Regions from separate parts of the Methylobacterium organophilum genome, predicted to be linked through region 1. Evidence: riboswitches for the same ligand, from Rfam matches in the RefSeq annotation. Region 1 holds a riboswitch; the other holds the start of a gene.
What was found. Region 1 has a riboswitch for thiamine pyrophosphate ahead of thiO (glycine oxidase ThiO). Riboswitches for the same ligand answer to the same signal wherever they lie in the genome.

Region 1 (9,627 bases):
CCGAGATTGAGCGCGACCTGCAGCGCCTTGATGGTGTCGTCCCGGCAATCCGGATAGCCGGAATAATCGGTCTCGCACATGCCGCCGACGATGTGGCGCAGGCCCCGGCGATAGGCGAGCGCGGCGGCGAAGGTGAGGAAGACGAGGTTGCGGCCCGGCACGAAGGTGTTGGGCAGGCCGTTCGCCTCGAAGGCGATGGCGCTGTCGCGGGTCAGGGCCGTCTCCGAGATCGCGCCGAGGGCGGCGAGGTCCACGGTGTGGTCGGGGCCGAGCCGGCGCGCCCAGGTCGCGTCGAGGGCGGTCAGCGCGGCGCGCAGATGCGCCCGGCATTCGAGCTCCACGACGTGGCGCTGGCCGTAATCGAAGCCCAGCGTCTCGACGTGGGGGAACCGCTCCAGGGCCCAGGCGAGGCAGGTGGTCGAATCCTGGCCGCCCGAGAACAGAACCAGCGCGCCGTCCTCCATGCCTCGCTTCTCCTCAGTCGCCGTCGTACTCGGCCCAGGACATCGGCGTCTCGTACACCTTCACCTGGGACAGGGCCGGGAGCGCCGGCTTGGCCCGATGCCAGATCCAGGCCGCGATGTTCTCGGCGGTCGGGTTCTCCAGCCCCTCGACCTCGTTGAGGCAATGGTGGTCGAGCCGGGCGAGCAACGGCGCGAAGGCGCTCTCCACGTCGAAGAAGTCGACGACCCAGCCCGTCCGCGCATCGACCGCCCCGGAGAGCTGCAGCTCCACCCGGTAGGAATGGCCGTGCATGCGGTGGCAGCGATGCGTCTCGGGGACGTTGGGCAGGCGGTGGGCCGCCTCGAAGGTGAAGGCTTGCGTGATCTTCATGGCGTGATCTTCATGGAACGTCGGCTCTCGGGCGGGCCGCCGGCGCGGCGGACAGGCGAGAGCCCTCAGGGGATGCCGATGAGCTTGTGCGTCTGGAGCGAGAGCCGCCAGCGCGCGTCCTTCCGGCAATAGGCGACCGCGGCCTCGGTATGGGCGAGCCGCTCCGGCCCGTCCATCGGCTGCAGGTAATGATGGGCGAAGGCGAGGTCGGCAAAGGCTTCGGGCGGCGCGTCCGTCTGCGGGTAGACGAGCTTCAGCTCGTGGCCGCTGGTCTGCCGCAGGGGATTGCTCCCCTTGGGGCTGACGCAGATCCAGTCGATGCCGGGCGGGGCGGGGATCGTGCCGTTCGTCTCAACCGCGATCTCGAAGCCGCGGGCATGCACCGCCGCGATCAGGGCCGCGTCGAGCTGGAGCAGCGGCTCGCCGCCGGTGAAGACGACATAGCGGCTCGCGGGCCCGCCCTCCCAGGTATCGGCGATGGCAGCGGCGAGATCCTCGGCCTCTGCAAAGCGGCCGCCGCCCTCCCCGTCCATGCCGACGAAGTCCGTGTCGCAGAAGCGGCAGGCCGCGCTCGCCCGGTCCGCCTCGCGGCCGGACCAGAGATTGCAGCCGCTGAAGCGGCAGAACACGGCTGCCCGGCCCGCACGGGCGCCCTCGCCCTGCAGCGTGTGGAAGAGTTCCTTGACCGCGTAGCTCATCGCATCGTCGCGCGCCGGAGGGGCGCCGCGCTTTCCCTGGAAGACCCGGCACATAGGCGCTTTTCGCCGAACCTGCCATGCCGGGGGCGTAACCGGGCTCCCCGGCAGGGCCGCCCCTCCCGCTTCGGCGCGAACGGGGCGGACGCGCCGTCACCCGGCCCGCAGGGCATCCGCGCGCGACGGTCAGGCCAGTTTGGGCAGGGCGAAGATGTCGTCGAGGGAGATCGAGCGGCGCCCGCGGGCGCAGAGCTCGAGGAGCGTGGTCTGCCGGAAGCGCACGTCGCCGGTCACCTCCTCGCCGATCCAGGGCGGACAGGAGAAGATCTGGTCCTCCCGCTCCAGCTCAATTTCGGCGATGGTCACGTCCTTCAACGGTCCCTCGAATACGTCCACCACCCAGAGCATCCCGTCATGGGGGACCGTGTAGCGGGTCTTCTCGACGATCGGGCCGACGCAGACCGCATCGAGCATCGCCGCGGCATCCTTTTGCGGGATCTCGTACTCGAATTCCGGCCGGGAGAAGCCCATGCGGGCGCCCTTGACCGTGATCCAGGCGCGCTCGGGATCCATGCGGATGCGGACCTTGCCGGTCCCGAATCGTCCGATCAGGCCGTCCCGGAGCAGACGGCTGTCCGTGGCTGCCGCCTTCCAGCTCTCGCCAACCACCAAGAACTTCCGCTCGATCTCGAAACGCATACGTGACCCGGCTCAATCCGGCACGGCTCTAAGCATGGCATTGCAGTGCAGCAAGAGCAATTTCCCGGAATCACCCGTCACGACGGCGCAGGGGCGCGAGCGGCCGCGTCACCCGCGCAGGATCCTTCCGGATACCGCCACAGCGTCCAGGAACGCGCGGGCGGCGGCGGCAGGATCCTGCGCGCGCATCAGGCCGCCCATGACGGCCACACCCGCTGCGCCAGCCGCGCGGCAGGCGGGCGCCCCCTCGGGCGCGATGCCGCCGAGGGCAATCACCGGGATCCCGGCGGCGCAACCGGCCCGCAGGCCGTCGAGGCCGAGGGCCGGCCCGTAGCCGGGCTTGCTCGCACTCGCGAAGATCGGACTCAAGGTGACGTAATCCGCCTCCGCGGCCTCGGCGAGGTCGGCGGCGCCATGGGCCGAGACGCCGATCAGGGCCGCGGGGCCGAGGCGGCACCGCGCCGCCGACACCTCCGGCGCCGTGGTGGCGCCGGGCAGGTGGACGCCGTCGGCGCCGATCGCCGCGCAGAGATCCGGATCCGCTCCGACGACGAGCCGCCCCCCGGCTCCCCGCACGATCCCCAGGAGGTCGCGGGCGAGATCCCGGCGCGCCGGCGCGTCGAGATCGCGCTCGCGCAGCCAGATCCAGCGCCCGCCGCCTTCGAGGACGGCCCGGACCGTCTCGGCCAGGGGACGCCGCGCCCCCAGCCGGTCCGTCACGACGAGGAGCCGTGACGGGAGCGGATTTCTCACGAACCGACGAGACCGAGCTGCGGGCTCGACGGCTCGGCCCGGCCCCGGCGCGGAATCCGGCCGGCCCGGAAGGCGTGGCGCCCGGCCTCGACCGCATGGCGCATGGCCCTGGCCATCCGCACCGGATCGTCCGCCTTGGCCACGGCCGTGTTGATGAGGCAGGCCGCCGCCCCGAGCTCCATGGCGATCACCGCGTCCGAGGCCGTGCCGATGCCGGCATCGACGATCACCGGCACCTTGGCCCGGCGGCAGATCATCTCGAGATTGGCCGGGTTGGCGACGCCCATGCCGGAGCCGATCAGCGAGCCCATCGGCATCACCGCCGCGCAGCCGAGATCGGCCAGCCGCTCGCAGATGACGGGATCGTCGTTGCAATAGGGCAGCACGACGAAGCCGTCCTCGACGAGGTGGCGGCAGGCCTCCATCAACTCCATCACATCGGGGTAGAGCGATTCGCGGTCGCCAATCACCTCGACCTTGATCCAGTTGGTGCCGAGCGCCTCTCGGGCGAGCTCCGCGGTCAGGATCGCGTCCCGGGCGGTCTCGCAGCCGGCGGTGTTGGGCAGGAAATGCTTGCCCTTGAGGCGCTGGAAGGTGTCCGAGCCGTGGCCCTGCAGCGAGACGCGGCGGATCGAGGCGGTGACCACGTCGGCGCCGGAGGCGCGCACCGCCTCGGCCATGATGCTCTGGCTCGGATAGCCGGCGGTGCCGATGAACAGGCGCGAGGCGAGCCGCACCCCGGCGATCTCCAGAACGTCCTCGGCGGCCTCGGCCGTCAGCGCGGTGTCGTGATGGCTCATCCTCAGCCTCCCTGCATGGCGCGCACGATCTCGACGCGGTCGCCGTCCCGGAGCGGCGTCACGCTCCACTCGCTCCGGCGCACGACACGGCCGTTGAGGGCCATGGCGATGCCCTCCGGGCTCTCGATGCCGCGCTCCTCCGCCTCGACCGCGAACAGGGACGCCAAAGTCTCCGCCGCGTGCTCGCGGCGCTCTCCGTTGATGGTCACCGTCACGCGACCGCCCTCCCCTCCTGGTTTTCGTCCTGCCCGAACCGGTCGAGCCCGAAGCCGCGGGCGAAATCCGGCAGCGCGCCCGTGGCGAGCAGCGCGGCGACCGCGTCGGCGGTGGCGGGCATCAGCAGGTAGCCGTTGCGATGATGGCCCGTGGCGACGACGAGGCCGGGCATGGGCGTGTCGAGGATCGGTGCGTCGTCGTCCGAGGTCGGGCGGAAGCCCGACCAGACCGCCTCGATCTCCATCTCCTCGATTCCCGGCAGCACGCGGCGGGCGCCTTCGAGCAGGGCGAACAGGCCGCCCGCCGTCACGCCGGCCTTGAAGCCGCAATCCTCCACCGTCGCCCCGACGATGAGGTGGCCGTCGCCCTTGGGGGCCATGTGCACCTGCTCGGTCCAGACCATGTGGGACAGCGTGCCCGTGCGCTTCGTCGTGCGCAGGGCGAGGGACTGGCCCTTGAGCGGGCGCACCGGCAGCGCCCAGGGCAGGAGCCCGGCCTCGCCGCTCCAGGCGCCGGCGGCGAGGATCACGGTCTGCGCCGCGACCCGGTCGGACCCGGCCCGGATGCCGGTGACGCGTCCCCCCTCACGGTCGAGGGCATCGACGCCGCGGTTCTCGACGATGGCGACGCCGGCGCCTTCGCAGGCGCGCACCAGCGCCGCCATGACGAGGCGGGGATCGACCTGATGGTCGAGGGGGCAGAGGATGCCGGCGGTGACATTGGGGCGCAGCAGGGGCTCGCGGGCACGCACCTCGGCACCGGAGAGCCATTGCGCGGCAACCCCGGAGCGCTGCTGCAGGTCGTGGCGGAAGCGCAGGCGGTCGACCTCGTCCCGGCCGATGGCGAGGACCAGGGTCCCCTCCTCCCGGTAATCGATGTCCTGGCCCGAGGCCGCCTGGAGCGCGTCGCGGAAGCCCGGCCAGCGGCGCAGGCTCTCCAGGGCGAGGGGCAGCAGGATATCGGAGCCCGGCTCGTGCTCGGCGGCGGGCGCCAGCATGCCGGTGGCGGCGAGGCTCGCCCCGGCTCCGACGCTCTCGCGCTCGACCACGACGACCGAGCGGCCGCCCTCCGCCAGGCGCCAGGCGATCGACAGACCGATGATGCCGCCGCCGACCACGACGACATCGGCCCGCTCCGGCAGGGCGGCGGGGCGGGGGCGCACGCCGGAGAGGCGGCGCAGACCGAAGGGGGAGGCCAGGACGTCCGACAAGCGAGAACTCCGCGGTGGCCCGCAGGAACTGGTGCCTGTCGCTTCCGGTGAAGCGGGCTCTCGGAGAGCCCAAGGTCCAATCCCTACGCCGGTATGAGCCGGATCAGGTTCGAAGGATTTCCGCGCCGCTCGTCACGAGCCCAGCGGTGTCTCAGCCCCTTGCCGGGGATCTCCCTGGAACATCCCCGATTTGGCCCCACGGGCCGCCGGGGTCAATCCCCCTGCCCGCGTCGGATTCGCTCGTTGGTGGCGAGGGTTTCTCAACCGCAATCGCGAAAATCCTTCTCCCCGGCCCTTCCCGGCGCGGTCCGGCGACGCGGCCTTCACCCGCGCCGGGGCAGGCTCGTCGCCTAAGGATCCCGGGCGAAGGCCTTCCCATGCGGCAGATCATCCTGGCACTCGGCGTGTGCTGCCTCGTCGGCGGCGTCGCCTCGACGCGGATCGGGCGGAAGCCCGCCGCGCCCGTCGAGACCGCGGCCGTCGCCGCTCCGGGAGGGGCCGTGACGCCGGTGGTGACCACGGCGCCCAACGCGATCACGCTGAACGCGGACGAGCGAGGCCATTTCCTGACCGAGGCGGTGGTGGACGGGCGCAGCCTGCGCATGGTGGTCGATACCGGCGCGAGTCTCTGCGTGCTCATGGAGGAAGATGCGGAACGCCTCGGCCTGCGGCCGAGCCCGTCGGAGTTCCGCCAGGAGGTCGCGACGGCCAACGGCGTGGTCCGGGTCGCCCCCGTGCGGCTGAACCAGATCCGGATCGGGGCGGTGAGCGTGCGCGACGTCGAGGCGGTGGTGGTGCCCCGCGGACGCCTCCACATGAACCTGCTCGGGATGTCCTTCCTGCGCCGCCTGCACGATTTCAACATCGCCGGCGGGCGGCTGACCCTGCGCAGCTGACGCCGGTCAAGCCTCCGCCGCCTCCCGCGCCGGGCGGCGGCCGACATCGAGGGCGGGGGCCGGCTTCCGGCCCGGGCGGTAGACCGCCATCTTGTCCCGGAATCCGTCGAGGGGATGCTCGCCGAGCGGCTCGGGGTCCCCCCATAGGAAGTCGACGAAGGGCTTCGACATCAGCAGCGGCTCGCCCAGCGGCCGGTTGAGCCGCGCGAGGCGGCTCGCGAGGTTCACGTCGCGGCCGATCACGGTGAAGTCGAGCCGCGTGCCGGAACCGACATTGCCGTAGGCCGCCTCGCCGTGATGGAGGGCGATGCCCGCGGCCACCGGCTGCGCGCCGAAGCGCTGCACGGCATTGGCCTCGTCGAGGGCGCGCAGCCCGTCCTGCGCCGCGGTCAGCGCGCTCTTGGCGGCCCCGCCGAGATCGTCGCCGGGCTCGCGGAAGATCGCGAGCAGGCCGTCGCCGAGATATTTCAGCACCTCGCCGCCCTCCCGCTCGATGGCCGGCACGAGGCAGTCGAAGAACACGTTGAGGAGATCGACCGCCTCCTCCGGCGTGAGGTCGGCAGAGAGCTGGGTGTAGTCGCGCATGTCCGCGAACAGGATCGCGGAGCGGATCCGCCGCACCTGCCCCCGGCGGATGTCGCCGGCCAGGATCGCCCGGTGCGGCTCGTCCCCGACATAGATGCGCAGCACCTGGTCCAGCTGCTTGTTGACGATGCGCATCTCCATCACCGCGGCCAGCGCCGGCATGATGAAGCGCAGGATCGCGATGTGGTCGTCGCGGAAGCCTTCCGCCGACCGCGTGGCGAAGGTGATGCCGTTATGGGTGCCGTTGGTGAAGAACACCGGCACGACGACATAGGTGGTGTAGCCGCCCGCCTTCAGCTCCGGGATGATCTCGAAGCGCGTCTCCTCGGTCTCGGCGAGATCGAGGATCATCCACTCGCCGGACTGGTGCACCGCGTGGAACGGGCTCGCCCGGTAGGCCGCCTCGGAGGCCTCCCCGTGCGGGAACAGCCGCACGGTGGAGCCGGTCTCCCGGTTCCAGACGCGGCCGACGCCGGAATACTCCGAATGCAGGGTGTCGATCGCCGTCGAGGCCCGGTCCACGGGCACGCCGATGGCGTTGAGGCGCTCGGCGAGCCCGGCCAGCAGGTCGTCCGCCTTGGGCAGGCGCGCGCCCTCGCTCAGCAGCCAGTCGCGAATCGCGACGCTGGGCTGGATCGCGCCGAAGGGCACGTCCTCGGCTTCCGAGCCGTCGGCGAGGGCCGTCGGCGGAGGGTGGGGAATGTCCTCGTCGAGCATATGGCCAAGGTGGGTTCGGCGGCGGAGCACCGCAATGGTCGGGCCGAAGCGCGAAATCCTTCTGCGCGCATTCGATCGGAATCTAGCGCCGTACGCGTATCCGGCACGAAAAAACTTCGCCAGCCGCTCACCGGAACGGCTTGGCTTCCTCCGTGACACTCATTAATTCTGCGTCGTTCCGTGCCATCAGGCCGGGCCGTAAGCGTCTCACGTCAGGCAACGCTCCCTCCGGGTTCGTCGAACCGGTTGCGCGGCGTCCTTTCCCGAAACCTGACGATGACCCTTCGACAAAAGACGTTTCCATGCCGAACTCTCAGAACTCCCTCGCCCTGCGGCGCCTGCCGGCGCGCTATGCCGCCATCCTCATGCCCTTCGTGCTCAGCCTGCTGATGACCTTCGTCGTCTCAGGGATCGCGACCCTGAAGAGCCTCGGCCTCAGCGCCGCCTTCCTGCAGACTTGGCCCGGCGCCTGGGCCATCTCCTGGGTCGTGGCCTTCCCGACCCTGCTGCTGGTCATGCCGCTGGTCCGGCGCATCGTCGGCCTGCTCGTCGCGCCCGCCGCCTCCTGAGGCAAAAGAAAACCGGCCGCGCCCCGCCAGGGGGCACGGCCGGCTGGCCTCGTCGGAACGGGAGCGCCGGGCGCTCCGCTCAGTTGTCGAGGAAGCTCCGGAGCTTGCGCGAGCGGCTCGGGTGCTTGAGCTTGCGCAGGGCCTTGGCCTCGATCTGGCGGATGCGCTCGCGGGTCACCGAGAATTGCTGGCCGACCTCCTCGAGGGTGTGGTCGGTGTTCATGCCAATGCCGAAGCGCATGCGCAGCACGCGCTCCTCGCGGGGCGTGAGCGAGGCCAGCACCCGCGTCGTCGTCTCGCGCAGATTGCTCTGGATCGCCGCATCGATCGGCAGGACGACGTTCTTGTCCTCGATGAAGTCGCCGAGATGCGAATCCTCTTCGTCGCCGATCGGCGTCTCGAGGGAGATCGGCTCCTTGGCGATCTTGAGGACTTTGCGCACCTTCTCCAGCGGCATCGCCAGCTTCTCGGCCAGCTCCTCCGGAGTCGGCTCGCGGCCGATCTCGTGCAGCATCTGGCGCGAGGTCCGGACGATCTTGTTGATCGTCTCGATCATGTGCACCGGGATGCGGATCGTGCGGGCCTGGTCGGCGATCGAGCGGGTGATCGCCTGCCGGATCCACCAGGTGGCATAGGTCGAGAACTTGTAGCCGCGGCGGTACTCGAACTTGTCGACCGCCTTCATCAGGCCGATGTTGCCCTCCTGGATCAGGTCCAGGAACTGCAGGCCGCGGTTGGTGTACTTCTTGGCGATCGAGATCACGAGGCGGAGGTTCGCCTCGATCATCTCCTTCTTGGCCTGCCGGGCTTCGCGCTCGCCCTTCTGGACCATGTTCACGATCTTGCGGTACTCGCCGATCTGAAGCCCGGTCTCGGAGGCGAGCGTCAGGATCTGCTCGCGCAGATCCGCGACCTGCCGGCCGCCCTTCTCGACGAAGTTCTTCCAGCCCTTGCCGCCGAGCGTGCCGACGCGCTCCATCCAGTTCGGATCGAGCTCCCAGCCCTGGTAGTGGCGCAGGAACTCGTCGCGGGCGACGCCGTGGCTCTCGGCGGCGCGCATCAGCCGACCCTCGTGGCTGATGAGGCGCTTGTTGATGTCGTAGAGCTGCTCGACCAGCGCCTCGATGCGGTTGGCGTTGAGCGAGAGCGACTTCACCTCGCCGACGACGATGTCCTTCAGCTCGGCCTGCTTCTTGTCCTGGCCGGGAGCCGAGGCGCCGCCGGAGGCCTTGAGCGCGGCCTCCTCGTTCTGGAGCTTGCGCAGCTTGCGGTAGTTGTTGGCGATGTTGTCGAAGGTCTCGAGAACGCGCGGCTTGATCTCGGCTTCCATCGCCGCGAGCGAGACGTTGTTCTCCATGTCGTCTTCTTCGTCGCCGCCCTCGGGCGGCGTCGGGCCTTCGGCGTCCTCGCCTTCCTCACCCTCGCCTTCGGCGACCTGGGGCGCATTGCGACCGTCGGGACCGGCATAGGTCGCCTCCAGGTCGATGATGTCGCGCAGGAGAACCTTCCCCTCGATCAGCTCGTCGCGCCAGATGATGATCGCCTGGAAGGTGAGCGGGCTCTCGCAGAGGCCCGCGATCATCGCCTCGCGGCCGGCCTCGATGCGCTTGGCGATGGCGATCTCGCCCTCGCGGGACAGGAGCTCCACCGAGC
Region 2 (9,627 bases), 2.4 Mb from region 1:
CGGCCTTATGGCATCCATGGGATTGCTCCATCCTCATCGAGGACTGTGCCCCGATTGAAGCCCCGAGGCGATAAGCGGAATCTTAAGATCGTCGCGTTTTCCGCGCCGCGCTCAGGTCTCGGTTGCGAAAGCGTAAACGTACCGAGGCGAATTGTCGGGAAATTCTCCCCTGTGGCAGCTCAGTTGCAGTCCGTGATGCGAGCACAACGAGAAAGGGCCGCCGCTCGGAAGCGGCGGCCCCTGGCCTCCCGGCCCGCGCCTCGGCGCTACTCGGCGGCCTCGACGTAGAGCTTGCCGCCCTCGGAGAGGAACTCCTCCGACTTCGCCTGCATCCCGGCCCGGCGCTCTTCCTCGCTCATCGGGGCGGATTGCCCGATGACGATTCCGGCCTCCTCCATGGCGAGCACATCGGCGCGCAGATCCTGCGTGATCTTCATCGAGCAGAATTTCGGCCCGCACATCGAGCAGAAATGCGCCACCTTGTGCGCATCCTTGGGCAGGGTCTCGTCGTGGAAGCTCCGCGCCGTGTCCGGATCCAGGGAGAGGTTGAACTGATCCTCCCAGCGGAAATCGAAGCGGGCGCGGGAGAGCGCGTCGTCGCGCAGCTGCGCGGCGGGGTGGCCCTTGGCGAGGTCGGCGGCGTGGGCGGCGATCTTGTAGGTGATCACGCCGGTCTTCACGTCGTCGCGGTTCGGCAGGCCGAGATGCTCCTTGGGCGTGACGTAGCAGAGCATCGCCGTGCCGAACCAGCCGATCATCGCCGCGCCGATGCCGGAGGTGATGTGGTCGTAGCCGGGCGCGATGTCGGTCGTCAGCGGGCCGAGGGTGTAGAACGGCGCCTCGCCGCATTCGCGCAGCTGCTTGTCCATGTTCACCTTGATCTTGTGCATCGGCACGTGGCCGGGGCCCTCGATCATCACCTGGCAGCCCTTGTCCCAGGCGATCTTGGTGAGCTCGCCCAGCGTCTCCAGCTCCGCGAACTGCGCGGCGTCGTTGGCATCGGCGATGGAGCCGGGGCGCAGGCCGTCGCCCAGGGAGAACGACACGTCATAGGCCCGCATGATGTCGCAGATCTCGTCGAACCGCTCGTAGAGGAACGATTCCCGGTGCCCGGCGAGGCACCAGCGCGCCATGATCGAGCCGCCGCGGGAGACGATGCCCGTGGTGCGGCGCGCGGTGAGCGGCACGTAGGCGAGCCGCACGCCGGCATGGATCGTGAAGTAGTCGATGCCCTGCTCGGCCTGCTCGATGAGGGTGTCCTTGAAGACCTCCCAGTCGAGCTTGAGCGGATCGCCGCCGACCTTCTCCAGGGCCTGGTAGATCGGCACCGTCCCGATCGGCACGGGGGAGTTGCGCACGATCCAGGAGCGGATGTTGTGGATGTTGCGGCCCGTCGACAGGTCCATGACGGTGTCCGCGCCCCAGCGGATCGACCAGACCAGCTTCTCCACCTCGTCGGCCGCGGAGGAGGTGACGGCGGAATTGCCGATATTGGCGTTGATCTTCACGAGGAAGTTGCGGCCGATCGCCATCGGCTCGAGCTCGGTGTGGTTGATGTTGGCCGGGATGATGGCGCGGCCCCGGGCCACCTCCTCGCGCACGAAGTCCGGCGTGATGAAGGGCGGGATCGCAGCGCCGAAGCTCTCGCCGTCCTTCAGCGCATCGGCGGCCCGCTCCAGCATCTGCTCGCGGCAGGCATTCTCGCGGTGGGCGACGTAGATCATCTCCTCGGTGACGATCCCGGCCCGGGCGAACTCGTATTGCGTGACCATCTGGCCGGGGGCCGCCTTGCGGATGGTCCGCTCGGCCGGGCACGGGGCGACCAGCTTGTCGTCGGCCGCGAAGCCGTTGTCCTCGGGCTTCACGGCGCGGGGCACCACCGTCTCGTAGCCGCGCTTGACGATCCAGGGCTCGCGGGCGGTCGGCAGGCCCTTCTCGAGATCGATCCGGGCATCGGTCTCGGTATAGGGACCGGAGGGGTCGTAGACCCGCACCGCCGGCTCGTTCGGATCGGTCAGCGCGATCTCGCGAAAGGGCACCGTGATGTCCGGCCGGCCGGGCGCCTGCGCGTAGACCTTGCGCGAGCCGGCCACGGGGCCGGTGGTGACGCTGGACGGAGCGCCGTTGGGAAGATCCTTGGGACGGACGGGTGCGTTCATCGGGTGTCACTCCTGGCGTTGGAGGCGACCCGCAGACGACGAACGGTTTGGGCTTTCACAAACACGCGGCCTCTCGCCGCGCGCAGCAGGTTCCCGTCCCTCCGCCGGTACGAGCCGGATCAGGTTCAAGGGTCAGGGCGCCTCGCCCACTCTCAGCCCCCGGATCGGGGCCCCCCTCGGAACGGTTCCAGATTCGGGCCGTGGGCCGGCTTTGTCAACGGCGCGTCACCGGGGCGCCTGTTCTTCTCTGCATTCCCCTGTTTAAGGGTCGACTTTGCCGTCGCCGCCTCGGGAGCGACCAGGAGAGCATGCGCGTCCTCGGAATTCTCGCCCTCGTCCTGCTTCTGCTCGCGGGCGCGATGATCGGTGCCCTCGTCTTCAACCAGCGCCGGCTGATCTATCCGGGCGCGAGCATCCCGCCGCCCTGGAGCGCGCAGCCCGCGGATGTCGAGGCGCTCACCATCGGGACCGCCGATGGCGAGCGGCTGCATGGGCTCTGGCGGGCGCCGCGGCCGGGCTGCGGCGTGGTGCTGAGCTTCCACGGCAACGGCTCCCGCCCGGAGCCGCATGCGGAGCGGTTCTCGCAAGGCCCCTGGCGCGCGGCGGGCTGGGGCCTGCTCACCCTGGCCTATCGCGGCTATCCCGGCTCCACCGGCCAGCCGAGCGAGGAGGGGCTGATCGAGGATGGGCGCGCCGCCCTCCGCACGGTCGAGAGCCGGGCGCCGGGCGCGCCGGTCCTGCTCCACGGCCATTCCCTCGGCACGGGCGTCGCCGTGGCCGTGGCCGAGCAGGCTACGCCGGTCGGGCTGTTCCTCGACGCGCCCTTCGATTCCCTGCTCCATCTCGTGCGGCTGCGCTTCCCCCTCCTGCCCGCCGGCCTGCTCCTGCGCGATCCCTGGCGCTCGGACCTGCGCATCGCCCGGGGCGAGGCGCCGGTCTGGATCGTGCAGGGGGATGCGGATCCGGTGGTGCCGGCCAAGCTCGCGGCGGGGCTCGCCCGGGCGGCCGGGGCCCGCGCGCGGCTGGAGGTGATCCCGGGCGATCACGTTTCCATCCTCGGGATGCGCGACCAGGCGGTGGAAGCCTTCTTCCGCGGGCGAATCGGCGCGGCCTGCGTCCCGGAACCGGCCGCCCTCTCCCATCGCTGATCCACGGAGGAGGCGGCATGGTCGGTCGGCGGGCACGGCGTTGGCGCGAGGAGGAGGCGGGCGCGGCCGCACCGGCGGTTCTGCCCGTCTGCCCGCTCTGCGAACGGCCGATCCCGCCGGGGGCGCGGCAGAGCCTCCACCACCTCACCCCGAAGCTGAAGGGCGGCCGGCACGGGGAGACCGTGCGCCTGCACCAGATCTGCCATTCGGCGATCCATGCCCGCTACAGCGAGGCCGAGATTGCCCGGCGGCTCGCCGACGTGGATGCCCTGCGCGCCGACCCGGAGATCGCCCGGTTCCTGGCCTGGGTGCGCACGAAGCCCGACGACTTCCACGCGCCCACCCGCCTGACGCGGGCGCGCAAGGCGTCGCGAATGCCGCACGGTTGATTCACCGAATGTTACGGATGCCGGCGCGTTCCCCGGCCGCCGGGCGCCTGGGGTAGCCCCCGCTTTACGATTGCCCGTCAGGCTCGCCTCTCGCTCGAACAGACCGACCGGCGAGGCGCCCCGTGACCGTGATCCCCTTGCCCGTCCGTCCGGCCCGGCCCGAGGACGCGATGCGGCTCGCCTGGGTCGATGTCGCCAAGGGGCTCTGCATCGTCCTCGTGGTGATGATGCATTCCACCCTCGGCACCGGCGAGGCGATGGGGGGCGAGGGCTTTCTGCACACGGTCGTCGCCTTCGCCAAGCCCTTCCGGATCCCGGATTTCTTCCTACTCTCGGGGCTGTTCCTCGGCCGGGTGATCGACCGTGACTGGCGCCTCTTCGCCGACCGGCGCGTCGTCCACTTCGCCTATTTCTACGTCCTCTGGGTGGTGATCCAGTCGGCGGTGAAGACCGGTCCGATCGTCGCGGGCGCGCAGGGGCTGGACGGGGCCCTCGCCGCCTTCGGGCTGCACCTCGCCTGGGCCCTGGTCGAGCCCTACTCGACCCTCTGGTTCATCTATCTGCTCGCCGTCTTCTCCGTGGTGACCAAGCTCGCCCATGGGCGGGTGCCCCCGCCTCTCCTGCTCGCCGGAGCGGCCCTGCTGCAGATGCTGCCGGCCCACGGCATGCCCTATCTGCTGGAGGAGTTCTGCGGCCGCTACGTCTATTTCGTCGGCGGCTATCTCTTCGCCGAGCGGATCTTCGCCTTCGCGACGGGGGTGCGCGGCCGGCCCGCCATGGCGCTGGCTGGGCTTGCCGTATGGGCTCTGGTCGAGGCCCTCTTCGCCTTCAGCCCGAGCGGGTTCCCCGCCTATCCGACGCTGGCGAGCCTGCCCGGCGTGAGCCTCGTTCTCGGCAGCATCGGCGCGCTGGCGATCGTCTCGGTGGCCGCCCTCCTGACCCGGGCCGGAGGGCCGGTCACGGCCGCGTTCCGGGCCTGCGGCCGGCGCTCGATCGTGATCTACTTCGCCTTCTTCCTGCCGATGGCGCTGAGCCGCACCCTGATCGTCAAGTCCGGGCTGATCGCCGATATCGGTCTGGCCAGCCTGATCGTGACGGCGGTGGCGGTGGTGACGCCGCTCCTGTTCGAGCGCCTGATCCGCAGGACGCCGCTGAACGCCCTGTTCGAGCGCCCTGCCCTGTTCCACATCGCGGGAGCGCCGCGGCCGAAGGCGCCGGCCCTCAGGCCGGCCTGAGGGCCGTCAGGCCGGGGCGCGCTCCGACAGGAACCGTCCCATCCGCTCCAGCGCCCGGGCGATGTTCTCGGCGGAAGCAGGCGCCTCGCCACCCCGCCGCCGGGATCGTGCGGGCCGTCAGTTCGAGCGCGCGGCGAGGCGGCTCGCGGCGAAGGACAGGGCGCCGCCGACGACGAACAGGATCGCGAAGGTCTTGATCGTGGCGGTGAGCAGGGCCGGGTCGATGCCCGTATCCGTGAACAGCACCGCGGAGATGGCGCCGATCGGCAGGAGCAGGAGGACCAGAAGCGGCACCAGCGGGTTCATTGCGTTCCCTCGCGTTGTGCGGGCCTTCACGCGGGCCCGGATCTTACAGAAAGCGCAGCGGTCTTAGCACCGCCGTTCGGCCGAGGGAAACTCCCGGGACGCGGGATTCTGGCCGGGTGCGGCAGGCCGCAACGGGCGGATCATCGCCGTTTCGCGCGACCGATCCGCAGCCGGTCGTGCGCGGTCATAGATGCCCAAATTTTGGGCAGGTCGTGAAACTGGGCAGGCGCTCATCGTATTTGCACGCGCGAATACTGTGCAACTGCTTGACCGAATAATATGCGTTTCTTAGTTTCTCCGCAGAGCAGAATAATCGATTTTCGCTCGTGGGGATGCGCGATGACCGATCCGTACGAAATCAAAAATCGCTTCCGTCGTCGCCTGCAGGCGGCCGATGCCCGCAAAAATCAGCTGCGCCGCAAGCTGCTGGAGGACGGCACCAAGGCGCTCCAGCCGATCATCAGCGTGCTCAGCCTCATGGCGGAGGTGCTGGACGAGGACCGCAACGCTGCCGGCACCATCTCGGGCCTGACCGTCGACGTGGACAAGGAAGACTTCGTCTGCCTGACCGCGAACCTGCACAACAGCGCCGGTTCCGAGCACAAGATCGGCATCAAGTATGGTCCGGTCCTCGGCGGGCGCAACTACATCTGCGTCTCGGGGCTCAGCAAGGAATACAGCGAGAAGCTCTTGCCCGAGCTGAAGAGCGCCGCGCCGAGCCTCGGCCGCTCGGTGGGCAACGAGATCCATTTCGAGGAGGAGCGCAGCGGCGAGATCGCTGAGGTGGTCCGCGACCTCGTCGAGGATTTCTATGCCGGCCATGTCGAGCCCTGGAGTCGGCCTGCTGCCGGTGACGGCAAGTCCCGGCTGATGCTGGTGCAGTAGGGCCTGTTCAGGCCGGGATCCGCACCGTCGCCCGCAGGCCGCCGAGGGGGCTGTCGTGCAGCAGGATGTCGCCGCCATGGGCGCGGGCGATGTCCCGGGCGATGGCGAGGCCGAGGCCGGAGCCGCCGGCATCCTGCCGGGCGTCGTCGAGGCGCAGGAACGGCTTGAACACCTCCTCCCGGCTTTCCGGCGGAATGCCGGGGCCGTCGTCGTCGATGGAGACGAGGAAGGAGCGGTGCTCGGCCTTGCCGCTGATCGCCACGGTCTCGCCGTAGCGCGCGGCATTGGCGGCGAGGTTGAACAGGCAGCGCCGGAAGGCGTCGGGCCGCACCGTCACCACCGGCCGCCCCTCAAGGTCGACCGCCTCCACATGGGCGCCCAGCCGCTCCACGTCGGTGCGCAGGTCCTCGAGCAGCGCCCGCATGTCGGTGGGGGCCGCGGTCTCCGCCGAATCGCCCTTGGCGAAGGCGAGATAGGCCTCGAGCATGCGGCTCATCTCGTCCACGTCCCGCTGCAGGTCCTCCACGTCCGAGCTCTGCTCGACCAAAGCGAGGGAAAGCTTGAAGCGGGTGATGATGGTGCGCAGGTCGTGACTCACGCCGTTGAGCATCATCGTGCGCTGCTCCATCGCCCGTTCGATGCGCCGCTTCATCTCGATGAAGGCGTGGCCCGCCTGCCGGACCTCCCGGGCGCCCCGGGGCTTGAACTCGATCTCCCGGCCCTTGCCGAAGCCCTCCGCCACCGCGGCGAGGCGCAGGATCGGCTTGATCTGGTTGCGCAGGAACAGGATCGCGACGCCGAGCAGCACCAGGGACGAGCCGGTCATCCAGACCAGGAAGATGTGCGAGTTCGAGGCATAGGCCTGGCTGCGCCGCGCCGTGACGCGCAAAACCCCGTCGGGGATCGCGACGCGGATCTCGATCAGGTTCGAGCGGCCGACCGTGTCGATCCAGAAGGGGCGCCGGATCTGGCGCTTGAGCTCGTCGGAGAGGGCCTCGTCGAGGATCGAGAAGAAGGGCCGCGGCGCGGGCGGGGGCAGCTTGGCGCCCTTCAGCACGTCGAGGTCGAGGTTCAGCCGCTCCCCGGCGATCCGGGAGAGGGTCTCGACGTCCTTGTCCTGGGGGTAGCTCTCGTAGATGTCGATCAGCGCGGCGATGTCGGCCGTCACCGCCGCGGAGAGCCGCCGCGTCACCAGCTGCCAGTGCCGCTCCATGAAGGTGTAGGCGATCACCGACTGGAGCAGGACGACGGGGGCGATGATGATGATGAGCGAGCGGGCATAGAGCCCCTTCGGCAGGGCGTCGCCGATCGCCCGGGCGATGCGCCGCCACAGCCTGCGCGGCTGCGCGACGGCCCGCCTTGCCTGTTCCGGCAGCGCGGCGAGGGTAGTGCCCGGATCGGGCATCGCGCGGCCCCTAATCGATCACGAGACGGTAGCCGACCCCGCGCACGGTCTGCAGGAAGCTCGGATTGGCCGGATCCGGCTCCGTCTTGCGGCGCAGGCGGTTGATCTGCACGTCGATGGTGCGCTCGGCGGCGAGGCCCCCGCTGCCCGCCAACACCTCCCGCTCCACGCTGGCGCCCCGGGCCTGGGCGAGCATGGTCAGGATCTCGCGCTCGCGGTCGGTGATGCGGATCACCTCCTCGCCCCGCTTCAGCTCGCCCCGGTCGGTGCGGAAGCTGAAGGGGCCGAAGGTGACGGCGACGCCGCCCCCGCGGGGCGACGGCCCCTCGGCGTTGCGGCGCAGGATGTTGTTGAGCCGCAGGATCAGCTCCCGGGGCTCGAAGGGCTTGGGCAGGTAGTCGTCGGCCCCGATCTCCAGGCCCATCACCCGGTCGTTGGGATTGGAGCGGGCGGTGAGCATCAGGATCGGGACCTGGGAGGTCTCGCGCACGGAGCGGGCGTAGTCGAACCCGTTCTCGCCGGGCATCATCACGTCGAGGACGAGGGCGTCGAACACGAAGCACTGGCTGCGCGCGCGCGCCTCGTCGACATTGGCCGCCGCGGTGACGCGGAAGCCGTGCTCGCACAGGAAGCGCGAGAGCAGCTCCCGCACCCGGCGGTCATCGTCGACGACGAGGATATGCGGCGCATGGTCGGGCAGCTCGGCCCGGGCCCGCACGGCCAGCCCGCCGCTCACGCCGCCTCTCCCGCGCGGCGCGCCATCAGGCGGCGCACGGCCGCACGCTCGTCGGGCTCGATCATGCCGAGGAGGAAATCCTGCGCCGAGGTGCGTGCATCCGCCCCCTCGGCTTCGGCCTGGCCGGCGAGCGCCTGCACCACGCGCTTCGTCTGCACCCGGCTCAGATCCGCCGCGAGGTCCCGCCCGGCCCGCGTGCAGAACAGGAGCCGCTGGCGCCGGTCGTTCACGCCGGTCTTCTGCTCGACATAGCCCTGCTCGATCAGGTCCTTCAGGACCCGGTTGAGGCTCTGCTTGGTGATCTTCAGGATGTCGAGGAGCTCGGCGATGGTCAGGCCCGGATAGCGGTCCACGAAGTGCAGCACCCGGTGATGCGCCCGGCCGAAGCCGTATTGCGCCAGGATCCGGTCCGGGTCGCTCACGAAGTCGCGATAGGCGAAGAAGAACAGCTCGATCAGGTCGTCGCTCGCCCGGGACCCCTCGGCCGGCCCTTCGCAGGCGGGGAGCGCGTCGTGCCGGTCGAAGGCGCGGTCGTCGAAGCTCTGCGCCGCCGCGGCGCTCATCGTCACGTGGCGTGTCACGTCTTCGGCTGCCTCGATGCTGTCAGGGGCGAGGAAGGGCGGGAGAACCGCCGTCCCGGGCCGGGCCCGGAGATAAGTCAGCGTTGTTGACATATCTCAGCCTCGTTGATACCCGTCAACCCTCCTGCTAGCACCCGCGCCGACGGTCCCGTCGCGACGCCCGCGCTGCGAGGATCCACCCCGAATTCAAATCCGCGGCGAAGGAGCCGGGCATGTCCATGATTCCGTTCGACGAGCGCGACGGTACCATCTGGTTCGATGGCGCCATGGTGCCGTGGCGGGAGGCGAAGATCCACGTGCTCAGCCACGGCTTGCACTACGGATCCTCCGTCTTCGAGGGCGAGCGGGCCTATGGCGGTCGCATCTTCAAGAGCCGCGAGCATTCCGAGCGCCTGCGCCGCTCGGCCCAGCTCCTCGACTTCGAGATCCCCTTCTCCGTCGACGAGATCGAGGCGGCCAAGGCCCTCGTGCTCAAGACGAGCGGCCTGCAGGACGCCTATCTGCGCCCGGTCGCCTGGCGCGGCTCGGAGATGATGGGCGTCGCCGCCCAGAAGAACACCATCCACCTCGCCATCGCCGCCTGGGAATGGCCGAGCTACTTCGACCCGGCCACCAAGATGAAGGGCATCCGCCTCGACATCGCCGATTACCGGCGGCCGGATCCGCGCACGGCGCCCTCCACCTCGAAGGCGGCGGGCCTGTACATGATCTGCACGATCTCGAAGCACCGGGCCGAGAACAAGGGCTACGCCGATGCCCTGATGCTCGACTGGGAGGACAACG

Region 2: it holds a riboswitch for thiamine pyrophosphate, as region 1 does, so the genes downstream of both, thiC (phosphomethylpyrimidine synthase ThiC) here and thiO (glycine oxidase ThiO) in region 1, are expected to answer to the same signal.

The regions. Positions count from the first base shown of each region.
Region 1 covers NZ_CP092848.1:582,402-592,028, forward strand. Annotated here, with positions in the region: gene queC (7-cyano-7-deazaguanine synthase QueC) at 1-464, opposite strand, end outside; gene queD (6-carboxytetrahydropterin synthase QueD) at 478-834, opposite strand; gene queE (7-carboxy-7-deazaguanine synthase) at 900-1,532, opposite strand; gene MMB17_RS02610 (CYTH domain-containing protein) at 1,716-2,228, opposite strand; gene MMB17_RS02615 (thiamine phosphate synthase) at 2,337-2,948, opposite strand; gene thiG (thiazole synthase) at 2,978-3,781, opposite strand; gene thiS (sulfur carrier protein ThiS) at 3,784-3,996, opposite strand; gene thiO (glycine oxidase ThiO) at 3,993-5,207, opposite strand; TPP riboswitch at 5,270-5,392, opposite strand; gene MMB17_RS02635 (retropepsin-like aspartic protease family protein) at 5,585-6,103, shown strand; gene MMB17_RS02640 (adenylate/guanylate cyclase domain-containing protein) at 6,110-7,405, opposite strand; gene MMB17_RS02645 (DUF2798 domain-containing protein) at 7,708-7,974, shown strand; gene rpoD (RNA polymerase sigma factor RpoD) at 8,054-9,627, opposite strand, start outside.
Region 2 covers NZ_CP092848.1:3,399,694-3,409,320, reverse strand. Annotated here, with positions in the region: gene MMB17_RS15925 (flagellar protein FlaG) at 1-18, opposite strand, end outside; gene thiC (phosphomethylpyrimidine synthase ThiC) at 267-2,159, opposite strand; TPP riboswitch at 2,239-2,346, opposite strand; gene MMB17_RS15915 (alpha/beta hydrolase) at 2,468-3,307, shown strand; gene MMB17_RS15910 (HNH endonuclease) at 3,325-3,696, shown strand; gene MMB17_RS15905 (acyltransferase family protein) at 3,867-4,931, shown strand; gene MMB17_RS15900 (hypothetical protein) at 5,049-5,225, opposite strand; gene MMB17_RS15895 (hypothetical protein) at 5,577-6,122, shown strand; gene MMB17_RS15890 (ATP-binding protein) at 6,130-7,527, opposite strand; gene MMB17_RS15885 (response regulator) at 7,538-8,263, opposite strand; gene MMB17_RS15880 (MarR family winged helix-turn-helix transcriptional regulator) at 8,260-8,826, opposite strand; gene MMB17_RS15875 (branched-chain amino acid aminotransferase) at 9,057-9,627, shown strand, end outside.